DNA from 3 places in the Pseudarthrobacter sp. S6 genome. Region 3 is predicted to be linked to each of the others. Evidence: riboswitches for the same ligand, from Rfam matches in the RefSeq annotation. Region 3 holds a riboswitch; each other region holds the start of a gene.

Region 1 (9,628 bases), 1.1 Mb from region 3:
GCGCTGGCTGACGGGCCGTCCCGTCTCCGCGCACCCCTGCATTCCCGGGACTCCGCCCTGATGATCGAGGCTTTGCGCCAGCTGGGGGCCACCATTACGGAGGTGCCCGGCGACGGAGCATTCGGGCCGGACCTTGAGGTCACGCCGCTGAGCCAGGAGGCGCCGTCGTCAAGCACGCACATTGACTGCGGCCTCGCCGGAACAGTGATGCGTTTTGTTCCGCCGCTCGCGGCGCTGCGCACCGGCGTGAGCGTGTTCGACGGCGACCCCCACGCCAGGAAGCGCCCCATGGGCACCATCATCGAGGCCCTGAGAGCCCTCGGAGTGGCGCTGACCGCGGACGACGGCGGGACCCCCTCGTCACTGCCGTTCACCGTTGAAGGTACCGGGCAAGTCCAAGGCGGCCATCTGGTGATCGACGCCAGCGCGTCATCCCAGTTCGTCTCCGCCCTCCTGCTGGTCGGCGCCAGGTTCACTGACGGACTCCACCTGGAGCACGTGGGCAAGCCGGTGCCCAGCCTGGACCACATCAACATGACGGTTGCCGTACTTCGCGGCGTCGGCGTGACCGTGGACGATTCCGTGCCGAACCACTGGGTGGTGGCCCCGGGCCCCATCCGCGCTTTTGATCAGCGCATCGAGCAGGACCTCTCCAACGCCGGCCCGTTCCTGGCCGCAGCATTGGCCTCCGCCGGCACCGTCCGCATCCCGGACTGGCCCACCGGCACCACCCAGGTGGGCGATCTCTGGCGCAGCATCCTGGCGGATATGGGCGCGGACGTCATCCTGGCTGACGGCGTCCTGACCGTCACCGGCGGGCCAGAGATCAAGGGCGCGGATTTTCACGAAACCAGCGAGCTCGCCCCCACCGTGGCGGCCCTCTGCGCCCTGGCCACCGGACCTTCACAGCTGACCGGCATCGCGCACCTGCGCGGCCACGAGACGGACCGGCTGGCCGCGCTCGTCACCGAAATCAACCGCCTCGGCGGCGACGCGGAAGAGACCAGCGACGGCCTCGTGATCCGCCCGGCAAAGCTGCACGCCGGCGTCGTCCACAGTTATGCGGATCATAGGATGGCCACTGCCGGCGCCATCCTCGGCCTCGCAGTACCGGGCATCGAGGTCCAGGACATCGCCACCACGGCCAAGACCATGCCGGAATTCCCGCAGATGTGGGCGGACATGCTCACCCAGGGCGCGGCCGCCGGCGACGCCACGGAAGGTTCCGCTGGTGGCACGCAGCACTGATTCCTGGGACGAGTCCGACGTCCGGATCCGGCCCAGCAAAAAGGGCTCCCGGCCGCGCACGAAGGACCGCCCCAGCCACGACGACGCCGTCACGGGCCGCATCATCACCGTGGACCGCGGCCGGTACACCGCCGTCGTCGGTGAGGACTCGGGCGACGAACGGATCATCATCGCCGCGAGGGCCCGCGAACTGCGCCGCTCCCCCGTGGTGGCCGGCGACTTCGTCTCCCTTGTCGGCGATGTGTCCGGGGAGCCCGACACGCTGGCCCGGCTGGTCCGGATCCAGGAACGCCGGACCTTGCTGCGCCGCAGCGCCGATGACACTGATCCGATCGAGCGTGCGGTGGTGGCCAACGCCGATCAGCTGGTGGTGGTGGTGGCCGCCGCAAACCCGGAGCCACGCACCGGCTTCATTGACCGTGCCCTGGTGGCCGCGTACGACGCCGGCATCGAGCCGCTGCTGCTCGTCACCAAGGCGGATGTCAGGGATCCCGCGGAACTGTTGTCCAACTACGAACACCTGGACTTCCCGGTGATCATCAGCCGTACGTCGGACTCCGAGGCCTCAGGTATTGATGCCCGCTCCGATGACGGCCTCTCTGCCCGCCTGGACGGAGACGCGGTTTCGCAGCTCCGCGCGTACCTCGAGGGCAAGGTCTCGGTGATGCTGGGCCATTCCGGCGTGGGCAAGTCCACCATGGTCAATGCGCTCACCGGGGCCGAACGGGCCACCGGTGGTGTGAACGCGGTGACCGGCCGCGGCCGCCACACGTCGTCGTCGGCCCTTGCCCTGAAGCTGACGGGAGCTCCCGCCGGAAGCTGGATCATCGATACCCCTGGCATCCGTTCGTTCGGTCTGGCCCATGTGGACCCTGACCGGATCCTGCGGTCCTTCCCGGACCTGGAACCGGGCACGGATGCCTGCGAGCGTGGTTGCAAGCACAACACCGCGGCTGTCAACTGCGGTGTGGATTCCTGGGTGGCGGCCGGTCAAGCGGGCCCCACTGGCCCGGCCCGGCTAGCATCCCTGCGGCGGCTGCTCGGCACTGATCCGCGCCTGGTTGGCCAGGAAACCAAGGAACTGGGCAGCATAGGCTAGCGGCCAAAAGCCGACGTCCCCAACCCCACGGCCCGGAGACGGTAGTTTGTAACCATGATCCAACCCGCTTCGAGCTACAACGATGACCTGCGCCTTGCCCATGTGCTGGCAGATTCCGTGGATGACCAGACCATGAGCCGCTTCAAGGCACTGGACCTCCGCATCGAGACCAAGCCGGACCTGACGCCGGTCACGGACGCGGACAAGTCCGCGGAGGAAGCCATCCGCGGCCAGCTGTCCCGCTCGCGTCCCCGCGACGCCGTGCTGGGCGAGGAATTCGGCAGTTCGGGCCATGGCTCCCGCCGCTGGATCATTGATCCCATCGACGGCACCAAGAACTTTGTCCGCGGCGTCCCGGTGTGGGCCACCCTGATAGCCCTCGTGGACGAAGGCGAACCCGTGGTGGGAGTGGTCAGTGCACCCGCGCTGGGCAAGCGCTGGTGGGCCGCCAAGGGTTCCGGCGCCTACATGGGCAAGTCCCTCGCGGCCGCAACGCGGCTCCGGGTCTCGGACGTCTCCAAGCTCTCGGATGCCTCCCTGTCTTATTCCAGCCTGGGCGGCTGGAAGGAACGCGGCAACCTGGATGAATTCCTGGGACTGACCGAAGACGTGTGGCGAACACGCGCCTATGGCGATTTCTGGTCCTACTGCATGGTGGCCGAAGGTGCCGTTGACATCGCCTGCGAACCGGAACTGAATCTGTACGACATGGCCGCACTGGTGCCCATCGTGGTCGAAGCCGGCGGCCGCTTCACCTCCCTGGAGGGCCAGGACGGACCGTTCGGCGGCAACGCCCTGGCCACGAATTCCATCCTGCACTCCGAAGTCCTCAAGCGGCTGAACCCGGATCTGGACGACCTTCTTTAGGTCGTTTTACGAATTATCGACGGCGGACGCCCCCTGATTGGGGCGTCCGCCGTCGTATCTTCGACAAATATTCCATTCCTCAAACGTGCGTAACAAAGCCCTTAACATTGGGGCGGGCTTCCTTCTCGCCCCGGCACATGTTCTACGCTCTTAACAGGTCACGAGTGCCAGCGCTAAACCCCGGTTTGCTGGCCGGCAACCCTCCATTCGCGGTGGGGTGCCCCGGGTGACGACCAGGCCGGTCCGGAATGGACACGGCAAGCGCGGATTCCCGGTACCGGGAGTCCTTTTAGAGTGAGGTCTCCTTGACAACTGCCACCGTCTCCCCCGCCAGTTTTTCCCCCAACAACGCCGCTGCGCTGATCCACGATGCCGCTACGGTCTCCGGACGCCCCCTATCCGCCGTCACCGGCGCGGAAATCCAGGCACCGTTGATCCAGGGCGGCCATGTCCGCTACGCAAACCTGGACTACGGCGCATCCGCTCCTGCCCTCTCCGTGGTGTCCGCCTACCTCAACGAGATCCTGCCGTTCTACGCCAGCGTCCACCGCGGCGCGGGCTTTGCGTCGCAGATCAGCACCTCTGTCTACGAGAACGCCCGGAACATCGTGCGCGATTTTGTGGGCGGACGCCCGGACGACTCCGTCATCTTCACCCGGAACACCACCGACTCGCTGAACCTGCTCGCAGGTTGCCTGCCAGCGACGGATGGCCGGCCGGATGGAGATGTCCTCTACCTGGACATCGAGCACCACGCCAACCTCCTGCCGTGGCAGGGCGTCCCGCACCGCAGCGTCGTCGCCGCGGACACCATCGTGGGGACCCTTGAGGTCCTGCGCGCCGAACTTGAGCAGGGCAACGTCAGTCTCCTCGCGGTCACGGGCGCCTCCAACGTCACCGGCGAGATCCTGCCGGTCAAGGCCCTGGCCGCCCTCGCCCATGAGTACGGGGCGCGGATCGTGGTGGACGCCGCGCAGTTGGCGCCGCACCGACGCATCAATATCAGCACCGACGACGTCGACTACCTTGCCTTCTCCGGCCACAAGCTCTACGCGCCCTTCGGCTCCGGGGTCCTGGTGGGCCGCACGGACTGGCTCGACGCCGGTACTCCCCATCTGGCCGGCGGCGGCGCCGTCCGCGAGGCCAAGCTCGACGGCGTCAGCTGGGCCACCGGCCCGGCCCGGCACGAGGGAGGCTCCCCCAACGTCCTGGGTGCGGCTACCCTGGCACGGGCCACCCAGGTCATCGCATCCTTGGACCAGGACCGCTGGCACGCCCACGAAGCGGCCATCCGGTCATTCCTGGTTGACGGGCTCGGGAAGATCGACGGCGTCACCGTGCACCAGATCTTCTCGGATACGGACGCCGACACCGGCACCATCGGCGTGGTGAACTTCTCCGTGGCAGGATACGACGCCGGACTCGTGGCCGCGTACCTGTCGGCCGAGCACGGAGTTGGCCTCCGGGACGGCCGCTTTTGCGCGCACCCACTCCTCAAGCGCCTCGGCCTTCCCTCCGGTTCGCTGCGGGCCAGCTTCGGCGTGGGCTCCCGGCTGGAGGATGCCCAGCGGCTCCTTGCAGGCCTGGAGCAACTCCGCCGGACCGGCCTGGGCTGGGACTACGTGGTGGACGCGGGCCGCTGGGTTCCGGCTAACGACACCCGCACCTACCCGCACTGGGCGCCCAACACGCCGGGTACGGCCGGCGCGGCTCCGTGCCTTGACGACTGACTGAGCCTTTCGTCCTGTACCTCCTGATCTGACGGCCACCCACCGGGTGGAGGCCTATACGGTAAATTCGACGGATACGGCATTGGCAGAGTTGAAGGAGGCCGGACGTGGCACGGGGTGGCCCCAGGCTTGAGCACGGACGCCGCCTGGAACTCGGGCAGAGTTTCCAGGACGGCGGCGAACATTACCAGCGCGTACGCCCTGGCTACCCCGCCGAATCAGCGGACTGGCTGATCCCTTCCGGAGCCAAAGACGCAGTGGACGTGGGCGCCGGGACCGGCAAGTTCACCGCCCTGCTGATGGAACGCGGCCTGGCGGTTTCCGCCGTGGACCCGTCCCCGGACATGCTGGACCAGCTGCGGGCACACTACCCGGGGGTTTACGCGACCCCGGGGACCGCAGAGGCCACCGGCCTCCCTGAGTCCTCGTTCGACGTCGTGAGCGTTGCGCAGGCCTGGCACTGGTGCGATCCGCTTCCAGCGAGCACCGAACTGGCGCGGATCCTGCGGCCCGGCGGAACCATGGCCCTGATCTGGAACCAGCTGGACACGTCCGTGCCGTGGGTCCACCGGTTGTCCCGCATCATGCACGCAGGCGACGTCTACAAGCCCGGCTTCCGACCGGTGGTGGGCCCGGAGTTTGAAGGCCTCCAAAGCCATGTGGCGGGGTGGGAGGACAGCCTCAGCACGGCGGACATCATGGAACTAACGAAGTCCCGCAGCTACTACCTGAGCGCTGGCGAAGCCACCCGCAGCAAGGTCCTGGCCAATCTGGACTGGTATCTGCACACGCATCTGGGGCACGCCGTGGAAGGGGACATCAGCCTGCCGTACCTGACGCTGACGTGGCGGGCAGCGAAGGCGTGACGGGCGCAGACCACCGGGTAGGCTTGGAGGCGTGAAGACCAGCGCGCCCTCCTCCTCGATCGAGGACTACGTCAAGGTCATCTACGGCTTCACGGAGTGGCAGGATAAACCAATTACGTCCTCCCAGCTCGCGCAGCGCCTGGGGGTGGCCAATTCTTCGGTCTCAGAGATGGTCCGCAAGCTCAAGGACCAGGGCCTGGTGGACCACAAGCCCTACAGCGCCATCACCCTCACGGACTCCGGTGTCCGGCTGGCACTGTCCATGGTGCGCCGGCACCGGCTTATTGAGACCTACCTCGTCCAGGAGTTCGGCTACAGCTGGGACGAAGTCCACGACGAAGCCGAATTGCTGGAGCATGCGGTGTCGGACACGTTTATCGAGCGCATGGCGACGAAACTCGGCAACCCGCAACGCGACCCGCACGGCGACCCGATCCCCGCCGCGGACGGCACGGTGCTGCTGCCGAAGGCCCATCTGCTCGGCGAACTCGATCTCGGACACACCGGCCGGATCACCCGCATCAGCGACGAGAACCCGGATCTGCTCCGGTATCTTTCCGCCGAGGAAATCGATCTCGATGCCGAGGTGGAGGTCGTGGGCCGCAAGCCGTTCGGCGGCGCGCTGGTGGTGCGGATCAGCAGCCCCGGCAGGAAGCGGGATTATGATCTCGCGGATGAAGTCACCGCTGCGCTCTGGGTCCACAGCGACCACCCCCACACCGGCTGCACCCTCAGTGGCACCTGAATGACGAACACCCGCGCGCCGGCATGGCAGGCCTGGGTGGCCGTGGCGACGGGCGGCCTGGCCGGAACCGAACTCCGGTACGGCCTGGGACTCGCGTTTCCGGAAGCCGCGGGGACAATTCCCTTGACCACCCTGGGAATCAATGTGGCTGGCAGCTTTGTGCTGGCCGGCCTCACCACGGTTTGGATCGCCCGGCCGCGGACTGCATTCTGGCTACGCGCCGGCCTCGGGCCAGGACTTCTGGGCTCGTTCACCACGTTCTCAGCCGTAATGTTCTCGATTGACCAGCTGGCCACGGCTGGTGAATATCCGGTGTGGATGGCTTACCTGGGGCTGTCCCTGGTTTTGGGTCTGGGCGCCGCGGCCGGTGGCTGGCGGACCGGGCGGCTGCTCACCGACCGGCTGGAGGCAGCATCATGATGGGCGCGGTCCTGGTGGGAGTGTTCGGCATGGCGGGCGCCCTGCTGCGCTTCGCCGTCGACAGCTGGTTCGCCCACCGTTCGGGGCTCCGTGGCGCCGTGGGCTCCAGCGGGACGCCGCGGCACTGGCCGTGGGCCACGCTGACAGTCAACGTCACCGGGTGCCTGATCATAGGGCTGTCCATCGGCATCACCAAACAGCTGGGCCTCGCTCCCGAGTGGCAGACCGCCGTCGCCACCGGTTTTGCCGGCGGCCTCACCACGTTCAGCTCCTGGACCACCGCGACGGTGCGGCTGCTCAGTGAGTCGCGGTTCGGGGCCGCAGCCTTGAACGTCGGCGCCAACCTGGCCGCCGGTTTCGCCGCGGCGGCTGTGGGCATCGCCCTGGCGTCGTAGGAAGCTCCTTCGGTTTGGCCCCGTCCCGTATCGTTGACTCTGATGATTAGCAGACGTGACGCGGCAATTGCCCTTGATGTACCGATGGAAATGGCCCAGCGCCATGGCATCCCCAAACGAATGACCGAGGCGGAGCTGGGCGAAATCCTGGACAACCCGCCGGCATGGCTGATCCAGTCGAGGGCCAACCGGACCGGCAAGCGTCCGGTCTGGGTGCACCTGGAATGCGCCGTCTGCGGCTATGAAGAAGCGGCCCGGCCTAAGAAATGGTGGCCGGAATTCACGTATGTGGTGTGCGAGCACCATTCCCCGGACGAGGTGCCCCCGCTGCGGGCTGGCCTTATCAGGAGCGAGTTCGACGGCGTCGGGACCCGTTTTGTGGGCATTGCGGACGTTGCAGTTCCGGACTGATCCGGGGCATTACATTCGGGGCTGAACAGGCGTATTTTACGAAGTGGGACGCAGCCCGTCCCCCACTGTAAGGAGCACGCCATGCCGGATAAGTCACCACATCAGCAGCTGCACAAGAAACCGGTTAAAACCATCAAGGAAAAACGCGCGGAGAAGAAGGCCAAGAGCCCGATTGAAGGCCCGCAGGACCCGGTAGCCCACCTGAAGAAGCGCCGGTAGCGGTTACCCGTTCCCGGCCATCTCTTCGGGCACTGCCACAATGTCCACTTCCTGGCCGTCCCTCAGCACCCGAATCGGCAGCGGCTGGCCGATCGCATCGACGAACAGCAGCTTCTGCAAGCTCTCGGCGTTGCTGACGGGGCGGCTTCCGGCTGTCAGGATGACGTCACCCGCCCGCAGGCCCCCGCGATCTGCAGGCGAACCGGCCAGAATCTCCACCACGCGCAGCCCGTCCCGTTGTCCCGTCCTGATCACCGCGCTGGCATTGAGCCGGAACGGCGTGCTGACCACGCCGAGATAAGCCCGCCTGACACGGCCGTCCTTCAGCAGCGCCGAGATGATGCGCCGCGTAGTGGTATTGATGGGCACGGCCAGGCCCAGCCCCGCGCCGGCCACTGCGGTGTTAATTCCTACGATGCGGCCGTGAGTATCGGCCAGGGCTCCGCCGGAACTGCCGGCATTGAGTGCCGCGTCAGTCTGGATGACGTCCTCGATCACGCGCCGGTTGCCGCTGGACCACACCGGAATGGCGCGCCCCAGGCCGCTGACCACGCCAGCTGTGACTGATCCGGCCAGGCCCAGCGGATTTCCCACCGCAATGACCAGCTGGCCCACCCGGAGCGTCTCGGCATCGCCGAACTGCGCTGGGGCCACTTTCGGCGCCCGGCCGTGGACCACCGCGAGGTCAGACAAAGGATCCGCCCCCACCAGTTCAAGATCGGTCCTGCTGCCGTCGGCAAACGCGGCATGGCCTTGGTGCGTGCCGGCTACCACGTGTGAATTGGTCAGCAGGTAACCGTCTTCCGTGAACAGCACTGCCGAGCCGGCACCCATCCGGAAACGGCCGTTGCGTCGGTTTCCGGTCATTTCAATGGCCGCAACATGCGGGGTAACCGTCTCGGCCACGCGCATGACGGTCTCCGAATACGAGTCCAGCGGACCGTCGTCGTACTCTTCCGCACGGGATTCACTGGCCGGGTCCATGGCGCACCTCCTGGCTGGCGTGGCTGCCTCCGGTTTCCAGACCTTGTGCTGCGCCGGAGCCTATTGGCGACAACCACGCGGTGGCCTCCGGTAGTCCCGGAACGGCTACGCCGTGGGTGAACAAGGGCGCAGACACGGCACTTAAATGCCAGAAGACCCGGACGCTGGGTCCGGGTCTTCTGGCAATGTCTTGCGACATTCAAAATGTGGAGATGGGGGGAATTGAACCCCCGTCCGATGTCGTGTTAACAGGTCTTCTCCGGGCGCAGTTTGCGTCGGATTTTCTCGGCCCCAGCCCTCCTGCAAACAGGTGGCTGATCCGGGCCCAGTCATCTAAGAGTCCCGTTTGCCCCGATGACGGAGGCAAGCAGCAGTGGCTATCTAAATGACGCCAGGATCCGGGGCAATAGCAACCTCGGGCTGACGGACTGTCTTACTGCTTAGGCAGCGAGAGCGAAGTCAGTGCGGTTTGATTTGGCACTTATTGGTTTGCAGACAGCGTTTACGAGATAATTCTGCATCCTCGGCCCGCTTCACCTGTCGCGACTAACATCGTCGAAACCGATCATCCCCGTATTTTGTTTTCAAACCGGCCGGGCTGTGCAGGCACAAATCCCTGCCGGACTATTTATCCTAACGCATGT
Region 2 (9,628 bases), 1.5 Mb from region 3:
TTCGGCCGCCATCGGTGGGTGGCATCATTGGCTCCCGCTGATGGCGGCCGAAGCTTTGAACGAGCAATCAGATGGTGACTGCTCCGGTAGAGGTTTCGAAGGTCACTGACAGGATTCCAGGGGTTCCATGCGGAGCCACCCAGTCAACGGCGACGTCCTCCAGGGGCTTTTCGACGGGTTCACCCAGCCATTCCGTCACGCGTGCGGCGGAACCGGCTATGGTCAGGCAGCTCATCTTGACGTTGCTTTCATAGGCATTTGACGGGTGCAGGGCGGGGTCGCCCGCCCACTTGAGCATGTACGGGACCTGCGGGTCCGCGATCAGGCCCAGGATGCCGATCTGCTTCCAGACCAGCTCGCGGCCGTCCGGGAACTTGCGGTTGCCGTTGACGGCAGCACGGCCCAGCCGGTCTTCGAACGGAGCGAGGTCGTCCACTTCGACGCACCAGCCCATCCAGCCGCCGCCGGCTTCGGACCGGGCCCGGACAGCCTGCCCGAAGGGGGCCTTGTCCGATGCCGGGTGGTTCAGGACCTCCACAACTTCCAGGTATTTGTGGCCGGCCAGGGGAATAATCATGTTCCGGGTTCCAAACCGGGGGTGCACCCCGCCCTTCACGGCTTCAACGCCGAGGGCGGACGAAATACGTTCGGTGGTGGCAACGAGGCCATCTTGTTCACAGGCGTAAGAGACGTGATCCATGCGCATGCCATCATCTTGGCACTTTGTGATCCGGCTCTCAGCTAAGGGTAGCCTTACCGGAATCCGTTGCGTCACGAGTGGACATTCCGCCGGAATGCAGGAGAAGGACCGGCCAGCTGACCACCTTCGTCACAATCCTGTTCCTGTCCGGGAAAGTCTTCCTACACTGAACGCAACGGAGTTGTGCCACACCACGTCAAGGAGCATTGAATGTCGAACGCATGGTCTTTCGAAACCCGCCAGATCCACGCTGGCCAGGAACCGGACAGCGCCACCGGCGCGCGGGCGCTCCCAATTTACCAGACGACGTCGTTCGTTTTCCCGAGTGCCGAAAGCGCCGCCAACCGGTTTGCCCTCGCAGAACTCGCACCGATCTACACCAGAATCGGCAACCCCACGCAGGACGCCGTGGAACAGCGGATTGCCAGCCTTGAGGGCGGGCTCGCTGCACTGCTGTTGAGCTCGGGACAGGCCGCCGAAGCCTTTGCCATCCTGAACATTGCCGAAGCCGGGGATCACGTGGTGGCCAGCCCCAGCCTGTACGGCGGGACGTACAACCTCCTGGCGCACACCCTCAAGAAGTTCGGCATATCCGTCACGTTTGTGGCTGACCCGGACAACCTCGACCAGTGGCGCGATGCCGTCCAGCCCAACACCAAGCTCTTCTTCGGCGAGGTGGTCTCCAACCCGCGGCAGGACGTGCTGGACATCGAAGGCGTGTCCGGGGTAGCTCATGACGCCGGCGTCCCCCTGATTGTGGACAGCACCCTGTCCACCCCGTACCTCATCCGCCCGCTCGAATGGGGCGCGGACATTGTGGTCCACTCCGCCACCAAGTATCTGGGCGGCCATGGTTCCGCGATCGCGGGCGTGATCGTGGACTCCGGAAAGTTCGACTTCGGCGCGGACCCGGAACGGTTCCCGGGCTTCAACACCCCGGACCCCAGCTACAACGGGCTGGTGTATGCCCGGGACCTCGGTGCCGGCGGTGCCCTGGGTGCCAACCTGTCCTACATCCTCAAGGCCCGGGTGCAGCTGCTGCGCGACCTCGGCTCGGCAGTGTCACCCTTCAACGCATTCCTCATCGCCCAGGGCTTGGAAACGCTGAGCCTGCGGGTGGAGCGGCACGTGGCCAACGCCGTCGATGTTGCCCAGTGGCTTGAGGCAAGGGACGACGTCGAATCTGTCGCCTATGCCGGTCTGGCCTCCAGCCCCTGGTATGAGCGCGGCCGCAAATACGGCCCCAAAGGCACCGGGGCGGTGGTCTCATTCAACCTGGCCGGCGGCGCGGAGGCCGGGAAACGCTTCGTGGATGCCCTGGAACTGCACTCCCACGTTGCCAACATCGGGGACGTCCGTTCACTGGTGATCCACCCGGCATCGACCACGCACAGCCAGCTCTCGCCGGAGCAGCAGGTCATCGCCGGGGTCACGCCGGGACTCGTCCGCCTGTCCGTGGGCATCGAACACATCGATGACATCCTGGCCGACCTCGAGGCCGGGTTCCGGGCAGCCAAGGGTGCAGCGGACCCCAACAAAGACGCGGTGGGCCCGCAGGAGTAGGGCTTCAGCGAAGTCACAACCAGTCACACGCTTAGCAATAGACCGGGGCTGTTCGTACACTCGAAGTAGGTCATGAGTGCCAGCGACAGCCCCGGCTTGCTGGCCGGCAACCCTCTTTTGCGGCGGGGTGCCCCGGGTGAGGACCTGGCCTGCCGGTCAATTGACGGTGGGCAAGCGCTTAGAAAAGGTCCTTCCATGACGATTACGATTTCCCGTACTGCAGCACCCGGAAACGGCGTGGTCCGTTACGCCAGCATCGGCGGACTTGAGCTCGAAGCCGGCGGTTACCTCCCGGACGTCACCCTTGGCTATGAAACGTGGGGAACCCTCAACGCGGACGGCTCCAACGCCGTCCTGATTGAACACGCCCTGACCGGCAGCACGCACGTGACGCGCGGCGACAGCGACGAGCCAGGCTGGTGGGAGCAACTGGCCGGACCCGGTGCACCGGTGGACACCGACCGGTTCTTTGTGGTCTCCATCAACGTCGTTGGTGGCTGTTACGGCTCCACCGGGCCATCCTCGGTTGCCCCCGACGGCAAGCCATGGGGGTCGCGGTTTCCGTTGGTAACGCTGCGGGACACCACGGCGGCTGAGGCCAGGCTGGCTGACCAGCTGGGCATCCCGAGCTGGTACGCCGTGCTGGGCGGCTCCATGGGCGGCGCGCGGGCATTGGAATGGGCGGTCACCTACCCGGAACGGGTCCAGCGGTGCGCTGTTATCTCGATCGGTGCCGCCAGCACGGCCGAACAGATCGCGTTCGCCCAGGCGCAGACGCTCGCCATCCGCCAGGACAGCAATTTTAACGACGGCGATTACTATGGCGGTCCGCTGCCGGAGGACGGACTGGCCCTGGCGCGGCGCATTGCGCACATCACCTATCGCTCCGCAGAGGAATTTGATGGTCGCTTCGGCCGGTCGGCCCAGCACCCGGAATCGCCATTCCAGGCGGCGGCGCTGGGGGAGCGGGGCCGCTACCAGGTGGAAAGCTATCTGGATTACCAAGGCAAAAAGCTGGTGCGGCGCTTTGATGCCAACAGCTACATCGCCATCACCGACGCCCTGATGAGCCACGATGTCTGCCGCGGGCGGGGTTCCCTGCATGAGGCCTTGGGCCGGGCTACCGCCAGGTTCTTCGTGGCCGCCGTGGACAGTGACCGGCTGTATTTCCCGTCCCAGTCCCGTGAGCTGGCCGACGCGCTCCCGGGTGACGTGGATGTGCACGTTATTGAGGCGCCGATCGGCCACGACGGCTTCCTGACCGAGATTGGCCAGCTCGGCACCCAGCTCCGGAATACGTTCCTGGTCTAAGCAGTTAGCCGTTCATGATGTCGGAGCGGCGCTTCATATAGTCCTCCATGGCCAGCTCGCCGTTGCTGTACTGCTGGTCGAGTTCGGCCAGTTTCCGGGCACGGTATCCCTGCGGGCCCGACGGCGGCAGGGGAATAGCGGGGGCGACAGGCGGCTTCGGTGCTTCCGCGCGCTGCGCCGGCACCGACTGATCATTGGCTTGCGGCTGGCCGTACGGCGGGAACTGCTGGTCTGCAGATGGAATCGGCTGCATGGGCGGCAACGGCTGGCTCGGCGGCAGGGGCTGTGGGCTCATGACCTGGCGGAAGCCGCCACTCATGTAATCCTGCTGCGTATAGCCGTCACGGGGCTGTTTGTTCTGCTGCCCTGGGTACTGTTCGCCGCCTGGAAACTGCTCAGGGTAGCGACCGGAAAAGCTCTGCTCCTGGTTCCGTTTGTTGACGGACTTCCGGTACATCCGCATCGCCATAGGCACCACGAACGACAGAATGATGATCCAGAAAAACAAGCTGTTCACGGTGTAGCGCCTCTCATATGTGTCCTTCCAGCTTAACCCCGGAGTCCACACGCCCGGCCGGGATCCGCAGGAAGGCTCCATCCCGGTTCACGGCATCCTGCACGGCATCGCTGTTCCCTGTGTCATGCCGGCCCGCCGCTAGCGCCGGGCGTCGGCGGTGCCCAGCGGCCCCTCGCCGGATCCCAATGGAACGCCAGGGCCGAACACGGGGCCTGGCATCGGACGTTTTGCGGTGATGCCGTCGCCGGAAGAGCGGTGGCGCAGCCGCCGCACCACCCACGGGACAAAGTACTCGCGGGCCCACACCAGGTCTTCGGAGCGGGCTGCCCGCCACGTGCGGACGGGCAGGGGCTTGGGCCGGAGCGGCTCGAGAGTGTGGTTCACGTTCAGCGAATCCAGCACCATGGCGGCGATGGTGTGGTGTCCCAATGGCGAAAAGTGCAGGCGGTCCTCGTCCCACATCTGCGGATCGTTCAGCTGCTTGAGCGACCACATGTCAGCGATGATGGCGTCATGGCGGGCGGCCACGGTGCGCAGGTTCTCGTTGTAGATGGCCACCTTGCTGCGGATCCGTCCCAGCACCGAGGAGCCGGTATCCGGGCCGTTGAACAGCACCACCGTGGCACCGCCCATGGCCAGGATCTGGACCACTGAATCAAGTTTTTCGGCGAGGGCGTCGGGGTCTCCGCCGGGCCTGATGAGATCGTTGCCGCCGGTGGAAAGGGTTATCAGGTCCGGCTTCAGCGCCAGGCACGGAGCGAGCTGCTGGTCCACGATCTGCTGCAGGAGCCGGCCGCGAACCGCCAGGTTGGCGTAGGCGAAGTCCGTCGGGCCGCGGCCCAGTTCCTCGGCCACCCGGTCGGCCCAGCCGCGGAATCCGCCGGGCCTGGTTGGGTCGGGGTCGCCGATGCCCTCGGTGAATGAATCTCCCATCGCTACATAGCGGCTCCATGGGTGCGCTTCCGTGGCCCTGGGTGGGCTCTGCATGGCTTTCGCGTCATTCACGGTCCTATCCTGCCTCCTCTTTCACAAGCTACGCCACCGTAGGTAGTTACCACCGGGTAACTGTAAGAATGGAAACCATGACTGTCGCCCAAGTATTTCCCGCTCCTGTTGTTCTGTGGTCCCGGCCGGAGGACCAGCGCTCCGGGAAGCCGCTGCTGGTGCTGCTGCACGGCTACGGTGCCAACGAACAAGACCTGCTGAGCCTGGCGGATATGCTTCCCGAGGATTTTGTTGTTGCCTCGCTCCGGGCGCCCCTGGTGACCGGCCCCGGGTTTACATGGTTCCCGCTGACGGCTTCCATCGAATACACGCTCGACGCCGTCAAGGCCGCAGCCATGTACGTGCAGGACTGGATTGACACCGTCAAAGCCGACCACCCGACGGTGACGCTGCTCGGCTTCTCCATGGGAATGGCCATGGCCACCACGCTGCTCCGGCAGCGCCCCGCTGACTACGCCGCCGTCGTCGGGCTTTCCGGTTTTGTGGTCAACGCGGACGGCGACCCCGCCTTCAAAGACGGCGAACTGGACGGCACGGTGCCGCTCTTCTGGGGCCGGGACCAGCAGGACCCCGTAATCACTACCGACAAAATCGACTACACCATGGGCTGGGTGCGGGGGCACGTCAAGCTCACCAAGGTGCTGTATGCGGGCATGTGGCACGGCATCAACCAGCAGGAAATCGGGCACGTTTCCGAGTTTCTGACGCACGAGGTGCTGAACAAATAAACGTACGACGGCGGCCGGCGGCACAGTGCCGCCGACCGCTGACGCTTGTCAGGCTTCGGGGGCCACAACCTTCACGGTCTGCCCGTTGACGGTGACCGTGTCGCCGTTGTGCAGCTGGCGTCCCCGGCGGTCATCGATCGCGCCGTTGACTTTGACGAGGCCGTTTTTGATCAGCTCAGCGGCTTCCACGCCGTCCTCCACCAGGCTGGCGAGCTTCAGGAGCTGGCCAAGACGGATCATGCTGTCGCGGATGGGGATCTCTTGAATGTCCTGGTTGCTCATACAAGTAATAATGCCTGACGTAAGGTGAATCCAATGACCCACACCCCCCGGCTGCCGCGGTTCGCGGGGCTCCCGCTGGCCGTCGTCGCGGGACTGGCCATTCCCGTCCAGGGCCGGATCAACGGTGCCCTCGGCGTCCGGCTCAACGACGGCATCGCTGCGGCCGTGGTGGGCTTCAGCATCGGCCTGGTGGTGATGATCCTGATCTCCCTGATCCTGCCCAGCGGCCGCGCCGGTCTCGCCAGGATCCTGCCGGCGGTCCGGTCCCGGGCCTTCCCGCCCGTGTACGTCCTGGCCGGCGGCATCGGCGCCCTTTTTGTTTTCTCGCAGTCCTTCACCGTGGGCATCCTGGGCGTGGCACTGTTTACCGTCGCCGCCGTGACCGGGCAGACCCTGAGCGGGCTGCTGGTGGACCGGCTGGGCATCGGTCCGGCCGGCAAACGGGCCGTAACTCCCCTGCGGATCATCGGATGCGTGCTGACGGTAGCCGCCGTCGCCTGGGCGGTTTCGCCACGGCTGGCTAGCCCGCCGGGTTCCCCGGGTGCTCCCGCGGAGGGAGCCGGCGGCCTGGAAACCTTGGTCCTGCCGTTGATCCTGCCGGTCCTGGCCGGGTTCCTGATGAGTTTCCAACAGGCCATGAACGGGACGGCGACGGTCCACTACGGTTCGCCGATCGCCGCCACGCTGGTGAACTTCGTGGCCGGCGCGGTGTTCCTGTGGATTGCCTTGGCCATCAAGCTGGCCGTTGTTGGACCGGGCAATCCGTTGCCGGCGGAGTGGTGGTACTACCTGGGCGGACCCATGGGCTGCGTGTTCATCGGCCTGGGTGCGCTGCTGGTCCGGAGCCTGGGAGTGCTGGTGACCGGGCTCGGCATGATCGCCGGACAGCTCCTGGGCTCCCTGGGGCTGGACCTTCTGGTGCCGGCCCCGGGAAGCATCGTGGCCCCGGCCACCGTCCTGGGCACACTGCTGACGCTGGCCGCCATCATCCTGGCCACCCTGCCGTGGCCGCGCGGCGCCTTCCGGAGGCAGGCAGTTTCCGGAGGCAGTGGCCGGTAGGCTAGGACACGCAGTTCTCTGCATCTTGTTCCTTCGCCCGCCCCGCCCGCACCCAGCGGTGATGCACCCACGTGCAGCGGGGCCAGATACCCGCGGACCGCACCCAGCGGCCCTGTAGAAATTGGAGTCCACCATGGCAGCAAAATCCGTACTCGACCAGGTCATTTCCCTTTCCAAGCGAAGGGGCTTTGTGTTCCAGGCCGGTGAAATCTACGGAGGCTCGCGCTCTGCCTGGGACTACGGACCCCTCGGCGCTGAGCTCAAGGAAAACATCAAGCGCCAGTGGTGGCAGTCCATGGTCCGCGGCCGCGAGGACGTAGTGGGCCTGGATTCCTCCGTCATCCTGCCCCGACAGGTATGGGAAGCCTCCGGCCACGTTGACGTCTTCTCCGATCCGCTGGTGGAGTGCCTCTCCTGCCACAAGCGCTACCGCGCTGACCACCTCGAGGAAGAGTACGAGGAAAAGAAGGGCCGCCCCGCCGAGAACGGCCTGAAGGACATCGCCTGCGCCAACTGCGGCACCCGTGGTGAATGGACCGAACCCCAGGAATTCTCCGGCCTCCTCAAGACCTTCCTGGGCCCGGTGGCCAACGAGGAAGGCATGCACTACCTGCGCCCGGAAACGGCCCAGGGCATTTTTGTGAACTTCAGCAACGTGCTCACCACGTCCCGGAAGAAGCCGCCGTTCGGCATCGGCCAGATCGGCAAGTCCTTCCGGAACGAGATCACCCCGGGCAACTTCATCTTCCGCACCCGTGAGTTCGAGCAGATGGAAATGGAATTCTTCGTTGAGCCCGGCACGGACGAAGAGTGGCACCAGTACTGGATGAAGGAGCGCATGTCCTGGTACACCGGCCTGGGCATCCGGGAGGAGAACCTGCGCTTCTTCGAGCACCCGCTGGAAAAGCTGAGCCACTACTCCAAGGGCACCACGGACATCGAATACCGTTTCGGTTTCCAGGGCTCCGAATGGGGCGAGCTCGAAGGCATCGCCAACCGCACGGACTTCGACCTCTCCACTCACTCCAAGGCTTCCGGCCAGGATTTGAGCTACTTCAACCAGGCCACCAATGAGCGCTACACCCCGTACGTGATCGAGCCGGCCGCTGGCCTGACCCGTTCCTTCATGGCGTTCCTGGTGGATGCGTACACCGAAGACGAGGCACCGAACGCCAAGGGCGGCGTCGACGTCCGTACCGTCCTGCGCCTTGACCCGCGACTGGCTCCCGTTAAGGCTGCGGTGCTGCCGCTGAGCCGCAACGAGGACCTCTCGCCGAAGGCCAAGGACCTGGGCGCGCAGCTGCGCAAGAACTGGAACATCGACTTCGACGACGCCGGCGCGATCGGCCGCCGCTACCGCCGCCAGGATGAGATCGGCACCCCGTTCTGCATCACCGTGGACTTCGACACCCTGGAGGACCAGGCAGTGACCATCCGCGAACGCGACACCATGAGCCAGGAACGCGTCTCGCTGGACAAGGTGGAAGGCTACCTGGCCGCCCGCCTGATCGGCGCCTGAGCGTGGCCATCGAATACCGCGAATGGCTTGAGGGCGATGACCTGACGCTGCTGGAAGTCTGGGGCGGCCCGGAGACCGAACAGGCACGGCAGTTCCGTGGAGCCCTGGCCGTCTCCTCGGCCGGGACGGACGGTACTCCGTGGCGCCGCTGCATCGTGGCCGAGGACGTCATTGACGGCGTTGGCATTCCGGTGGCGGCGGGCGTTGTCTACGAAGCCTCGCTGCACCCGGAGCGGCTGTGGAGCTACATCGAGGTGGCGCGCGATCACCGCCGCGCCGGCATCGGTGCAACGCTCCTGACCATGCTGCGCCGCGAAGCCGAGCAGGCGCCGTCGGGCGTTACCAAGTTGCGCGCGAAGGTGCAGCCGGGCACTGCCGGGGCCGCGTTCGCCGAGGCGTTCGGGCTTGCGCCCATCCAGCGTTCCCGGCTGGTGGTGGTGGAACCGGGCGCCCTGAAGCTGCCGGTGTTCCCTGCGAAGAACGACGGCGGCGGGCCGGCCAACGACGAAAACGCCGGTTCCGACGTCGTGATGGACCTCGCTACCGGCTCCGTTGAGCTGACCGACGTCGTGGGGCGGTACTACACATCCATCCACGGCTGGGATTCGCCGGGCGTGCTGTCGGTGGGGCAGGTGCAGAAGCTGTTCCTGGATGACCTCACCGGCGCGCATGGTGCGCTTGTGCTGCGCGTAGAGCCGGGGTCAGCCTTCGGCGCCGCCGTTTCGCCCAGCAAGAAGGGCCGGATCCGCGCCTTTGCGGTGAGCTATGCGGAGGCGGCCCTGGACCCGGCGGCGGACGCGTCTGCCCAGGGCGCCAAGGCCACGGATGTGTTTGTGGGCCACGAACCCGCGCTGGACTCGGACGACGCCGCAGCTGCGGTCCGTGACCTGCTCTCGCTCCTCGCGTATCAGCACCCGGTCATGCTGGAACTGGACGATTCGATG
Region 3 (9,628 bases):
GCCCGCGGGGTGGGCTCGCAGGGCACCCCGCTGCAACGGCTGCGGGCCACCCTCGGGCAGAGCTTTGGCCTCCTGGTCCAGGCCATCCGCCGCGCATCCCGTCTGGCCGTCACCATGGAAGCGCGCGGTTTTGGCACCGGGCAGCGGACGTGGGCCCGGGAATCCACCTATTCGGCGCTGGACGCCTGGGTGCTGGCGGGCGGCGTGCTGATCGCGGCGGCGGCCGTGGTTGCCGCGGCCGCGATGGGAACCTGGAACTTCGTCTGGCGTTAGCTCGATCCTGCCGGGGCGCCCTGTCTGCAGTGTGCGGTGTATCGAATATCGCATGGGGCGGGTATTCCGGCCGCCGCGCCGTGACTTGAGAGCCAAATACTCTGGCATTAGCTCATTTGTGATATTTCTTGTATATGATTCAGGAAACCGCCGAGCATATCGCCGCCACACTCAGGGACGCCCGGACCGAGAAAGGCTGGACCCAGGGCCAGCTCGCGGGCGCGCTGGGAACCAGCCAAAGCGCCGTCGCCCGGATGGAGCAGGGCAAGCAGAACCTGAGCCTGAAAATGATCCAGCGGCTCGAAGCCATTCTCGACCGCAGCATCGTCAAAGTGGGCAGACCGCAGATGACGCACCTGCGGATCGAAGGCGGCCGCACGCTTTCCGGGGCGGTGGATGTCAACAGCAGCAAAAACGCCGGTGTGGCGCTGCTGTGCGCCAGCCTGATCAACCGCGGCACCACCGTCCTGCGCCGACTCGCCCGGATCGAAGAGGTCAACCGAATCGTCGAGGTCCTGACCAGCATCGGCGTCGAGTGCACGTGGCTTAACGACACAGACCTCGAGCTCCGCCGCCCGGACGTCCTGGACCTTGACGCCATGGATGTGGACGCCGCGCGGCGCACACGCAGCGTCATCATGCTCCTGGGCCCGCTCCTGGACGAATCCGCGGAATACCGCTTGCCGTATGCGGGCGGGTGCGACCTGGGCACGCGCACCGTTGAGCCGCATATGCAGGCGCTGCGCCAGTTCGGGCTCTCAGTGGAAGCCACGGCCGGTTTCTACGCCGTCCAGGCTCCGCCGCCGGACACTCATGACCGCTCCTTTGTGCTGACGGAGCGCGGAGACACCGTCACCGAGAACGCAATCATGGCAGCGGCGCACCGCCGCGGCACCACCGTCATCCGCAACGCCAGCCCCAACTACATGGTCCAGGACCTCTGCTTCTACCTCGAGATGCTGGGGGTGAAGATCGACGGCGTGGGCACCACCACCCTGAAGATCACCGGGCAGCCGCTCATCGACGTCGACATTGAATATTTCCCGTCCGAGGATCCCATCGAGGCCATGAGCCTCATCACCGCCGGCATCGTCACCAACTCAGAGGTGACCATCCGCCGCGTCCCCATCGAGTTCATGGAGATCGAACTGGCCACGCTGGAGCAGATGGGCCAGCAGCTGGAGATTTCCGGCGAGTACGTGGCGCGCAACGGCCGCACCCGGCTGGTGGATGTGACTACCAAACCGTCTGAGTTGCGGGCTCCGGAGGACAAGATCCACCCGATGCCGTTCCCCGGCCTGAACATCGACAACTTGCCGTTCTTCGCGGTCATTGCCGCCAACGCCCATGGCCAGACCATGATCCATGACTGGGTCTACGAGAACCGGGCCATCTACCTCACCGAACTCAACCGGCTCGGCGCCCAGGTGCAGCTGCTGGACCCGCACCGGATCTACGTCAATGGCCCCACGAAGTGGCGGGCCGCCGAGGTGGGCTGCCCGCCGGCACTCCGCCCCGCCGCCTGCCTGCTGCTGGCCATGCTTGCGGCACGGGGAGTGTCGGAGCTGCGGAACATCTACGTGATCGAGCGAGGCTACGAGGACCTGGCGGAACGGCTCAACACCATCGGCGCCAAGGTGGAGTACTTCCAGGACTGACGCTCGGCAGAATCCGCCGGCTCCAGGACTGCCACGGCCTTGCCCGTTGCCGCACAATATAAGCATGCGCACATTCGGCGTCGAGGAAGAGCTCCTGATCGTTGATCCGGACACGGGGGAGCCGCTTGCCCTGGCAGATGCGATGCTGTCCGGCCGCCGGATGGCTGCCGATGACGCCCCGGAGCGCCACTATGTGATGGCAGGTACGGACCAAACCGCGCACGACGACGGGACAGGCCTGACTGCCGAGCTGAAGCTTGAGCAGATCGAGACCCAAACCCGGCCCTGCCTCGAGTACGCAGAACTGCTGCCGCAGATCCGGGCCGGCCGGCTGCTGGCGGACCAGGCGGCGGCCAAAAACGGGGCAAGGGTGGCCGCGCTGGCCACCTCTCCGTTTGGCCTCGCCAGCCACACCACCCCGGACCCCCGCTATGCCCGGATGCTGGAACGCTTCGGCCTGACTGCGCAGGAGCAGCTGACCTGCGGTTTCCACGTTCACACTTTCATCGAGTCCAAGGACGAGGGCGTGGCGGTGCTGGACCGGATCCGGGACAAGCTTGCCGTCCTCACAGCCCTGAGCGCCAACTCGCCGTTCTGGAACGGGGTGCGCACGGGATTCGAGAGTTACCGCACCCAGGCCTGGAACCGCTGGCCCACGTCCGGCCCCTCGGCAATTTTCACGACATATTCCGCATATCGGCGGGTGGTAACGCGCCTGCTGGACAGCGGCGTGCTGTTGGACGAAGGCATGATCTACTTCGACGCGCGCGTGTCCCGGAACCACCCCACCGTAGAGGTCCGGGTGGCCGATGTCTGCCTCCGTGCCGAGGATGCTGCCCTGATTGCGGTGTTGGTCCGGGCCCTGGTCGAATCGGCGAGCCGCGATTGGCGCGCCGGCGTGGATCCGGCCCCGGTGCCCACGGTGCTGCTGCGGATGGCGGCGTGGCAGGCGAGCAGCAGCGGCATGAGCGGTGAGCTGCTGGATTTCGGGACCTTCCGGCCGGCGCCCGCAGTCGACGTCGTACGGTCTTTGGTTGATTATCTGGCGCCTGTCCTCGCCGAGCAGGACGAGCTCGCCTTGGCCCGGCAAGGTGTTGAGGACATCATTGCCCGCGGCACCGGCTCAAACGAACAGCGCAGGGTCCGGGACGCAGCAATGGAAAAAACAGGACCCGACGACGGCGGGCTGGGGGCCGTGGTTGCCCACGCCGTGGAAGTAACGATACGCGGCACCTCCGGGTTGCTGGCGGAGGACGAGGCCCCTGAGCTGCTGCGGGTGCGCCAGTCCTGAGCTCTCCTGAACGTTCCCCTGACGCAGTTCGCGCCGGCCTCAGCATCAACGCCGGGGGAGTGCGTCCGTGTTGTCCTCGGCGGGAGCCGGGGGTTCCACGTAGCGCATCAGCTGGACACCCACAGCGGTTTCCACCAGGTAGAAGGCGAACGGCGGAATGTCCTTGGTGCCAGCCAGGATGGCAGCGAAGACCGGTGCGCTGGCGGCCGCCGTGATGCCGGTCCAGGGTTTCAGCGGCAATAGCAGGAGTCCCGCCCCCAGGGCCGCGAGCCCGCCGATATGCAGCCCTGAGTATGTCAGGAACGTCCAGTTTGAGCCCCGCCGATAGGCGAACCCCTCCAGGTCCGTTGCGCGGTTCGCAAGGGCCACCACAAACAAGGGCGCGCCGGCGAGCAGGGCGGCGGCTGCGGCGGCAGCCAGCGTCCTGGCGAGGCCGTTGGCGGGGCCCGGCCGGACGGATTGGGCGAACCGGACGAATCCAACGGGAACGGCCATGGTTCCGGCGGCTGCCAGGAATTGTCCGGCTATCCAGAGGCCTCGGTGGCGCTCCAGCATGGCCAGCCTGGTGGCCGGGTCGCGGGTGGCATGCACGTTCCCCACGAACGAAATCCCCAGTCCCCAGCAAGTGCCCGCCGCGACGATGACGGCTCCGGCCTTTTGAAATGGCTTGTTGCCGTGCACTTGCTGGTTTCCATTCATGGCTGGCTTTCGGTCCGGCGGATGCGTTGGCCCAGCGACATCGCGGTGGTGACCATGAAGTTACGCCGCACCGTCTCCCAGGTCAACGTCAGTGTCCGTGCGCGCTAAGGAACATGGACGTCACGCACCGACAGCCAGGCGCACACCCAGCGTGAGCATAACCGCAGTGACGAGCCCGTCAAGGATGCGCCACGAGCCGGGCCGCGCGAAGAAAGGCCGGAGGACCCTGGCACCGAATCCCAGCGCGCTGAACCAGGCGATGCTGGCGGCCATGGCCCCGGCACCGAACCACCATCGCACATCGTGCGCCTGCTGGTTGGCCACCGATCCGAGCAGCAGCACGGTGTCCAGGTAGACGTGCGGGTTGAGCCAGGTCAGGGCCAGCACCGTGCTGAGGGCGGCGCCGAGGCCGACGGCGGGCTGGCGCGTCGATGCCGTCAACGCCACCGGACGCAGTGCCCGGCGCGCGGCCAAGATGCCGTAGCCCACCAGGAAGGCGGCTCCGGCAAACCGGACCACGTCCACGATCACGGGGCTCGACTGGAGCAGCGCCCCCACTCCGGCGATGCCCGCAGCGATGAGCAGCGCATCGGAGACGCTGCAGATTAGGACGACGGCGGCCACATGCTCGCCGCGGATGCCCTGCCGGAGCACGAAGGCGTTCTGGCTGCCGATGGCCACGATCAGGGCGAGGCCCGTGCTGAAGCCCAGCGCGGTGGGGCCTATAAGTGCAGTCAGATCCATATCCTCCAACGTACGGGCCGGACGTAGGATTACTCCAGCTAAATATTCTTAGCTCTATTAAGGAAAGCTAATGAAGATGTTCCAGTTTGAGCAGCTCCGGACTTTCGCGGCGGTGGTGGACGAGGGGACGCTTGAGGCGGCGGCGCGGAGCCTGTACGTCACGCCGTCGGCAATTTCCCAACGGCTCAAGGCGATGGAGGACGCGGCCGGCCAGATCCTGTTGCAGCGCACCAACCCCGTCCGGCCCACAACTGCCGGGGAAGCCATCCTGCGGTTCGCCAGGCAGGTCCGGCAGCTCGAATGGGACGCCCAGCAGGAGCTAGGGGCGAGCCGTGACCGGCCGACGGCGCCCATCCCCTTGGTGGTGAACGCGGACTCACTCTCCACCTGGTTCATGCCTGCCTTGGCAAGTCTTCCGCCAGACCTCGGCGCTTGCTTCGAACTCCGCAGGGAGGATGAACAGCATTCCACCCAGCTCCTGCGGACGGGATCGGTGATGGCCGCGGTTACCGCAACGCCGGAACCGGTCCAGGGCTGCAGCGTGGAACCGCTGGGTTCCCTGCGGTACCGTGCGGTGGCAAGTCCCGGCTACCTCCGGCGCTGGTGGCCCGACGGGCCGGAACTTGTTTCAGGGAGCCACGCCCCGGTGGTGGACTTTGACCGAAAGGACGACCTGCAGGACGGGTTCTTCCGCACGAGGACCGGCGCAGAACTGACCGCGCCGCGGCACTATGTGCCGTCGTCGGCCGAGTTCGCCCAGGCCATCCGGCTGGGACTGGGATGGGGGCTGCTGCCGGAGCAACAGTGCCTGGCAGACCTCCGCAGCGGCGCCCTCGTGGAGCTGGCCTCCGCGAGCCCCGTTGACGTGTCCTTGTACTGGCAGCGGTGGAAAATCGACTCGCCGGTGCTCAACCAGCTGACTGCCGCCGTCCGGGAGACGGCCTCCCGGGAGCTGCGCCAGCCAGGCGCCTGAACCGGCCGCCGCCTGCCGTCAGATGCGCTTCAGGGCCTGCTCCAGGTCGCCGATGAGGTCGTCCACGTCCTCCAGGCCCACGGACAGCCGCACCACACCGTCGCTGAGCCCGATGGCGGCGCGGCCTTCGGGACCCATGGCGCGGTGTGTGGTGGTGGCCGGGTGGGTGATCAGGGACTTGGCGTCGCCCAGGTTGTTGGAGATGTCGATGATCCGTAACGCGTCCAGCAGCGCAAAGGCGGCGTCCTTGCCCGAGCGGTCATCCGTCGTCGCAAGTTCCAACGTGAGGACGGTGCCGCCGGCCTTCATCTGCTTGGCGGCGAGCTCGTACTGCGGGTGGGACTTGAGCAGCGGGTACTTAACCCAGCTGACTGCCGGCTGCTGCTCGAGCCATTCGGCCAGCCGCAGCGCTGACGCGGACGAGTGGTTCACACGCAGGGCCATGGTCTCCAGGCCCTTGGTGAGGACCCAGGCGTTGAACGCTGATAGGGCCGGGCCGGTGTGCCGCATGAGCTGCTTGACCGGGCCGTCAATGAAATCCTTGGTGCCCAGGATGGCTCCGCCCAGGACGCGTCCCTGGCCGTCGATGTGCTTGGTGCCGGAGTACACAATCACGTCCGCGCCCAGCTGGCCGCAGCGCTGCAGCAGGGGAGTGGCGAAGACGTTGTCGACGACGACGGTGGCCCCGGCGGCGTGCGCCAGTTCGCTGACGGTGCCGATGTCCACGATTTCCTGCATCGGGTTGGATGGCGATTCGAAGAACACTGCGGTGGTGGGTTCCGACAGTGCAGCAGCCCACTGTTCGAGGTCCGGGCCGTCAACGAACACGGTTTCCACGCCCCAGCGCGGCAGGATCTCGTTCAGGATCACAAAGCAGGAGCCGAACAGTGAACGCGCGGCAACCACCCGGTCGCCGGCCGCCAGCAGGGCGCCCAGGGCGGTGAAGACCGCTGACATGCCAGATGCCGTCGCAAAGCACGCTTCGGTGCCTTCGAGCAGGCGAAGGCGTTCCTGGAAGGTGGCCACGGACGGGTTGCCGTACCGGGAGTAGACGAAGCGTTCGTCCTCGCCGGTGAAGGCGCGCTCGGCGGCGGCAGCGGACTCGTAGACGAAGCCGGAGTTCAGGAAGACCGGCTCGGTGGTCTCCTGGAAGTTGGTGCGGTCCAGCCCGCCGCGGACGGCCTGCGTTTCGGCGCTCCAGCCGGCGGCGTCTTCGTTGAAAGTCACTTCGTTATTCCCAGGTTGGTGGGGAGGCCGCGGTTCTTCCAGCCGTTGACGGTGCGCTCGCCGTAGCGGTCCGTCTCGCCTTCGAAACCCTCAAGGACGTTGTAAGCGGTGAAGCCGGCCTGCGTCGCGGCGATGGCGGCGGCGATGGAGCGCTGGCCCGAGCGGCAGAGGAACACCAGTTCGGCGCCGTCGTCCTCCGGTGCCTGCTGTGTCAGGTCGGTGATGAAATCCGGGTTGGGGATGCCGCCGGGGAAGGTCCACGGGATGAACAGGGGATCGTGGTCCGTGGCCTTGGTGTCGGGGATGCCGATGTGGGCCCATTCGCCTTCGGTCCGTACGTCCACCATAATGGCGCCCTGCTCCAGCTTGGCCCAGGCTTCGTGCGGGGTGAGGTCTCCGGCGTAGCTCATGCGTGGCCCTCGCCGTCGAAATCGAGGTCTTCAACGGCGGTGGCCACGGCGGCGTCCGCCGTTGCGATGGCTGCCGGGAGGATCAGTGCCTGCGCAACAATCACGCTGGTGCCGTTGAACGTGGCGGCGGGGCTGCCGTGCAGGACATACCCTTCGGCCAGGGCAGTGGAAATCCGTTCACAGAAAGACCTGTCGTCCGGCCCGGTGACAAGCCGGTACGACAGTTTTTCTTCGGGGGCAGGGTCAGGGGCGGGGGCGTTAGGCACGACGGAACTCCTTCTTTCACGCTTGCAGCTCGAATGGGTCGATATGCCGAGTATTCACCTGAGGCACCCCGCCGCGAAAGGGAGGGTTGCCGACCGGCCAGTCAGGGCTTGGCGCCGGTTCTCATTACTCCCGAAAAACGTAACACTCGCCCCGCCCCGCCGCACCGCCGCCGTCGTCATGTTCCGTAACCAACGCGTGTTTCCTGTCCCGCATCATTCCCGCCTGATCACCCTGTTGGAGTATGGGCGGCGCTGTACCGGGCGGTGAGTTCGCGCTTGAGGACCTTGCCGCTGGGGCCGGTGGGGAATTCGGTGACTAGGGTAATGATCCGCGGATACTTATAGGCCGCCAATTCCGCGGCGGCGAAGTCCCGCAACTCATCAACGGTGGCGCTGCTGCCCGGATTGAGGACGACGGCGGCCGCCACCTCCTGCCCATGGGTTTCGTCGGGGACGCCATAGACGGCAACGCTCAGGACTGCCTCGTGCCGGCTGAGGACTTCCTCTACCTCGCGCGGGTAGACGTTGAAGCCGTTCCGGATGATCATCTCCTTCTTCCGGTCCAGGATCCGGAGGTAGCCGTCCCCGTCCTTGGTGCCCAGGTCGCCGGTCCGGAACCAGCCGTCCACCACAGCCTCGGCGGTGGCTTCGGGCCGGTTGAGGTAGCCCGTGAAGAGGTTGTGCCCCCGGACCACCAGCTCGCCTAACTCGCCCGTGGGCAGCAGTTCGATGGCATCTTGGACGTCCGCGCGGGCGATCTCCACCTGGACTCCCCAAATGGCCTGGCCGACCGTTCCGGGCCGCGGCGCTTTGCCTACATGGTTGAAGGTGGCAACCGGGGACGTCTCGGTCAGGCCGTAGCCTTCGTAAATGTCCGAGCCGAATTCCGTCTTGAACCTGTCCATCACCGCCACCGGCAGGGACGCGCCGCCGGAGATGCAGTAGCGCAGGGCGTTGGACCGGCCGGTGTTGGTGCGGGCGGCTTCGAGCATGGCGATGTACATGGTGGGCACGCCGAAGAAGACATTGATGTTGTGCCGGGCGAGGGCATCCAGGGCTGCGTCCCCGCGGAACTTGGGCAGCATCACGATGGTGGCCCCCGCCCGCAGCCCGGTGTTGAGGACGCACGTCTGGCCGAAGGTGTGGAACATCGGCAGTCCGCCGAAGATGACGTCACCGCGGCGGAGGTCAAACGTGCTGGTCAGCAGCGTATTGGTCTGTTCCACAAGGGCGAAGTGGCTGCCCAAGGCGCCCTTGGGCTTGCCGGTGGTCCCGGATGTGTACAGAATCGTGGCCGTCTCGAAGGGCCGCAGCGGCAGCCAGGTGCTGATGGGCTCGGCTCCTGCCGCTTCGGTCTCCAGCCGGGCAGCGCCTTCGGTCCCCTCCGGCACCAGGACGGTGACGACGTCGATGCCCGCGGCCGCGGCGCCTTTGGCACCTTCCTCAAGGAGCGGTCCGGCGCAGACGAGCAGCTGCGCGCCGCTGTCGCGCAGCATGTACTCGATCTCCTTGCCCTTCAGCAGCGCATGCAACGGCACCACCACGCCGCCCAGCGCGAGGACCGCGTAGTAGACCCGGGCGAAATCAGCAATATTGGGCATCAGCAGGGCCACGCGGCTGGCGTGCCCCACGCCACGGTCCCGCAACGCACCGGCATACGCGCGCGTCTGTTCCCAGAGTTCGCTGTAGGTCACCCGCTCCTCGCCCACCACGAGGGCCGCGGAGTCCGGGAAGCGGGCGGCTGATTCAGCCAGGATTGCGGCAACAGAGATGGTCCCGAAACCCTCTTCGGCGGTAGGTGAAGTGTTCATGGTGTCCTGTCTGGCTAGTGGAGTGGTTGACAGCAACGCGGGGTCACTTAGCGCCCGTCCAAAGCCTCCGCATGGGCGTTAAGTGACCCCGCGTTGCTTTGGAGGAGGGGTGTGGGTCGGGCTTTGAGGATCAGGGCGTCGCCCTGGCCGCCGCCGCCGCACAACGCAACCACGCCTGTCCCGCCGCCGCGCCGGTTCAGCGCGAGTGCCTGATGCAGGACCAGACGCGCCCCCGAGGCGCCCACCGGGTGGCCCAGGGCGATGGCGCCGCCGTCG

Evidence for each region. Region 3 has a riboswitch for S-adenosylmethionine ahead of ACQCS0_RS19275 (DUF1737 domain-containing protein). Riboswitches for the same ligand answer to the same signal wherever they lie in the genome.
Region 1: linked by a shared signal. The riboswitch ahead of ACQCS0_RS14010 (aminotransferase class V-fold PLP-dependent enzyme) and the one ahead of ACQCS0_RS19275 (DUF1737 domain-containing protein) in region 3 are both predicted to bind S-adenosylmethionine.
Region 2: linked by a shared signal. The riboswitch ahead of metX (homoserine O-acetyltransferase MetX) and the one ahead of ACQCS0_RS19275 (DUF1737 domain-containing protein) in region 3 are both predicted to bind S-adenosylmethionine.

What each region holds. Positions count from the first base shown of each region.
Region 1 is NZ_CP189581.1:2,929,341-2,938,968, forward strand. Features, by position in the region: gene aroA (3-phosphoshikimate 1-carboxyvinyltransferase) at 1-1,248, shown strand, start outside; gene ACQCS0_RS14000 (ribosome small subunit-dependent GTPase A) at 1,232-2,347, shown strand; gene hisN (histidinol-phosphatase) at 2,402-3,214, shown strand; SAM riboswitch class IV at 3,371-3,484, shown strand; gene ACQCS0_RS14010 (aminotransferase class V-fold PLP-dependent enzyme) at 3,520-4,944, shown strand; gene ACQCS0_RS14015 (class I SAM-dependent methyltransferase) at 5,052-5,810, shown strand; gene ACQCS0_RS14020 (metal-dependent transcriptional regulator) at 5,842-6,555, shown strand; gene ACQCS0_RS14025 (CrcB family protein) at 6,556-6,975, shown strand; gene ACQCS0_RS14030 (CrcB family protein) at 6,972-7,370, shown strand; gene ACQCS0_RS14035 (hypothetical protein) at 7,413-7,781, shown strand; gene ACQCS0_RS14040 (hypothetical protein) at 7,863-8,000, shown strand; gene ACQCS0_RS14045 (trypsin-like peptidase domain-containing protein) at 8,004-8,984, opposite strand; RNA gene ssrA (transfer-messenger RNA) at 9,189-9,557, opposite strand.
Region 2 is NZ_CP189581.1:1,467,198-1,476,825, forward strand. Features, by position in the region: gene ACQCS0_RS07110 (VOC family protein) at 68-706, opposite strand; gene ACQCS0_RS07115 (bifunctional o-acetylhomoserine/o-acetylserine sulfhydrylase) at 911-2,263, shown strand; SAM riboswitch class IV at 2,332-2,446, shown strand; gene metX (homoserine O-acetyltransferase MetX) at 2,459-3,574, shown strand; gene ACQCS0_RS07125 (hypothetical protein) at 3,579-4,091, opposite strand; gene ACQCS0_RS07130 (SGNH/GDSL hydrolase family protein) at 4,230-5,078, opposite strand; gene ACQCS0_RS07135 (phospholipase) at 5,174-5,824, shown strand; gene ACQCS0_RS07140 (RNA-binding S4 domain-containing protein) at 5,873-6,106, opposite strand; gene ACQCS0_RS07145 (DMT family transporter) at 6,140-7,165, shown strand; gene ACQCS0_RS07150 (glycine--tRNA ligase) at 7,299-8,684, shown strand; gene ACQCS0_RS07155 (GNAT family N-acetyltransferase) at 8,687-9,628, shown strand, end outside.
Region 3 is NZ_CP189581.1:4,014,578-4,024,205, reverse strand. Features, by position in the region: gene ACQCS0_RS19320 (energy-coupling factor transporter transmembrane component T) at 1-273, shown strand, start outside; gene ACQCS0_RS19315 (UDP-N-acetylglucosamine 1-carboxyvinyltransferase) at 408-1,931, shown strand; gene ACQCS0_RS19310 (glutamate--cysteine ligase) at 1,996-3,222, shown strand; gene ACQCS0_RS19305 (hypothetical protein) at 3,268-3,822, opposite strand; gene ACQCS0_RS19300 (hypothetical protein) at 3,808-4,029, shown strand; gene ACQCS0_RS19295 (LysE/ArgO family amino acid transporter) at 4,042-4,665, opposite strand; gene ACQCS0_RS19290 (LysR family transcriptional regulator ArgP) at 4,736-5,638, shown strand; gene ACQCS0_RS19285 (O-succinylhomoserine sulfhydrylase) at 5,657-6,865, opposite strand; gene ACQCS0_RS19280 (rhodanese-like domain-containing protein) at 6,862-7,275, opposite strand; gene ACQCS0_RS19275 (DUF1737 domain-containing protein) at 7,272-7,541, opposite strand; SAM riboswitch class IV at 7,555-7,670, opposite strand; gene ACQCS0_RS19270 (long-chain-fatty-acid--CoA ligase) at 7,769-9,352, opposite strand; gene ACQCS0_RS19265 (acetyl-CoA C-acyltransferase) at 9,400-9,628, opposite strand, start outside.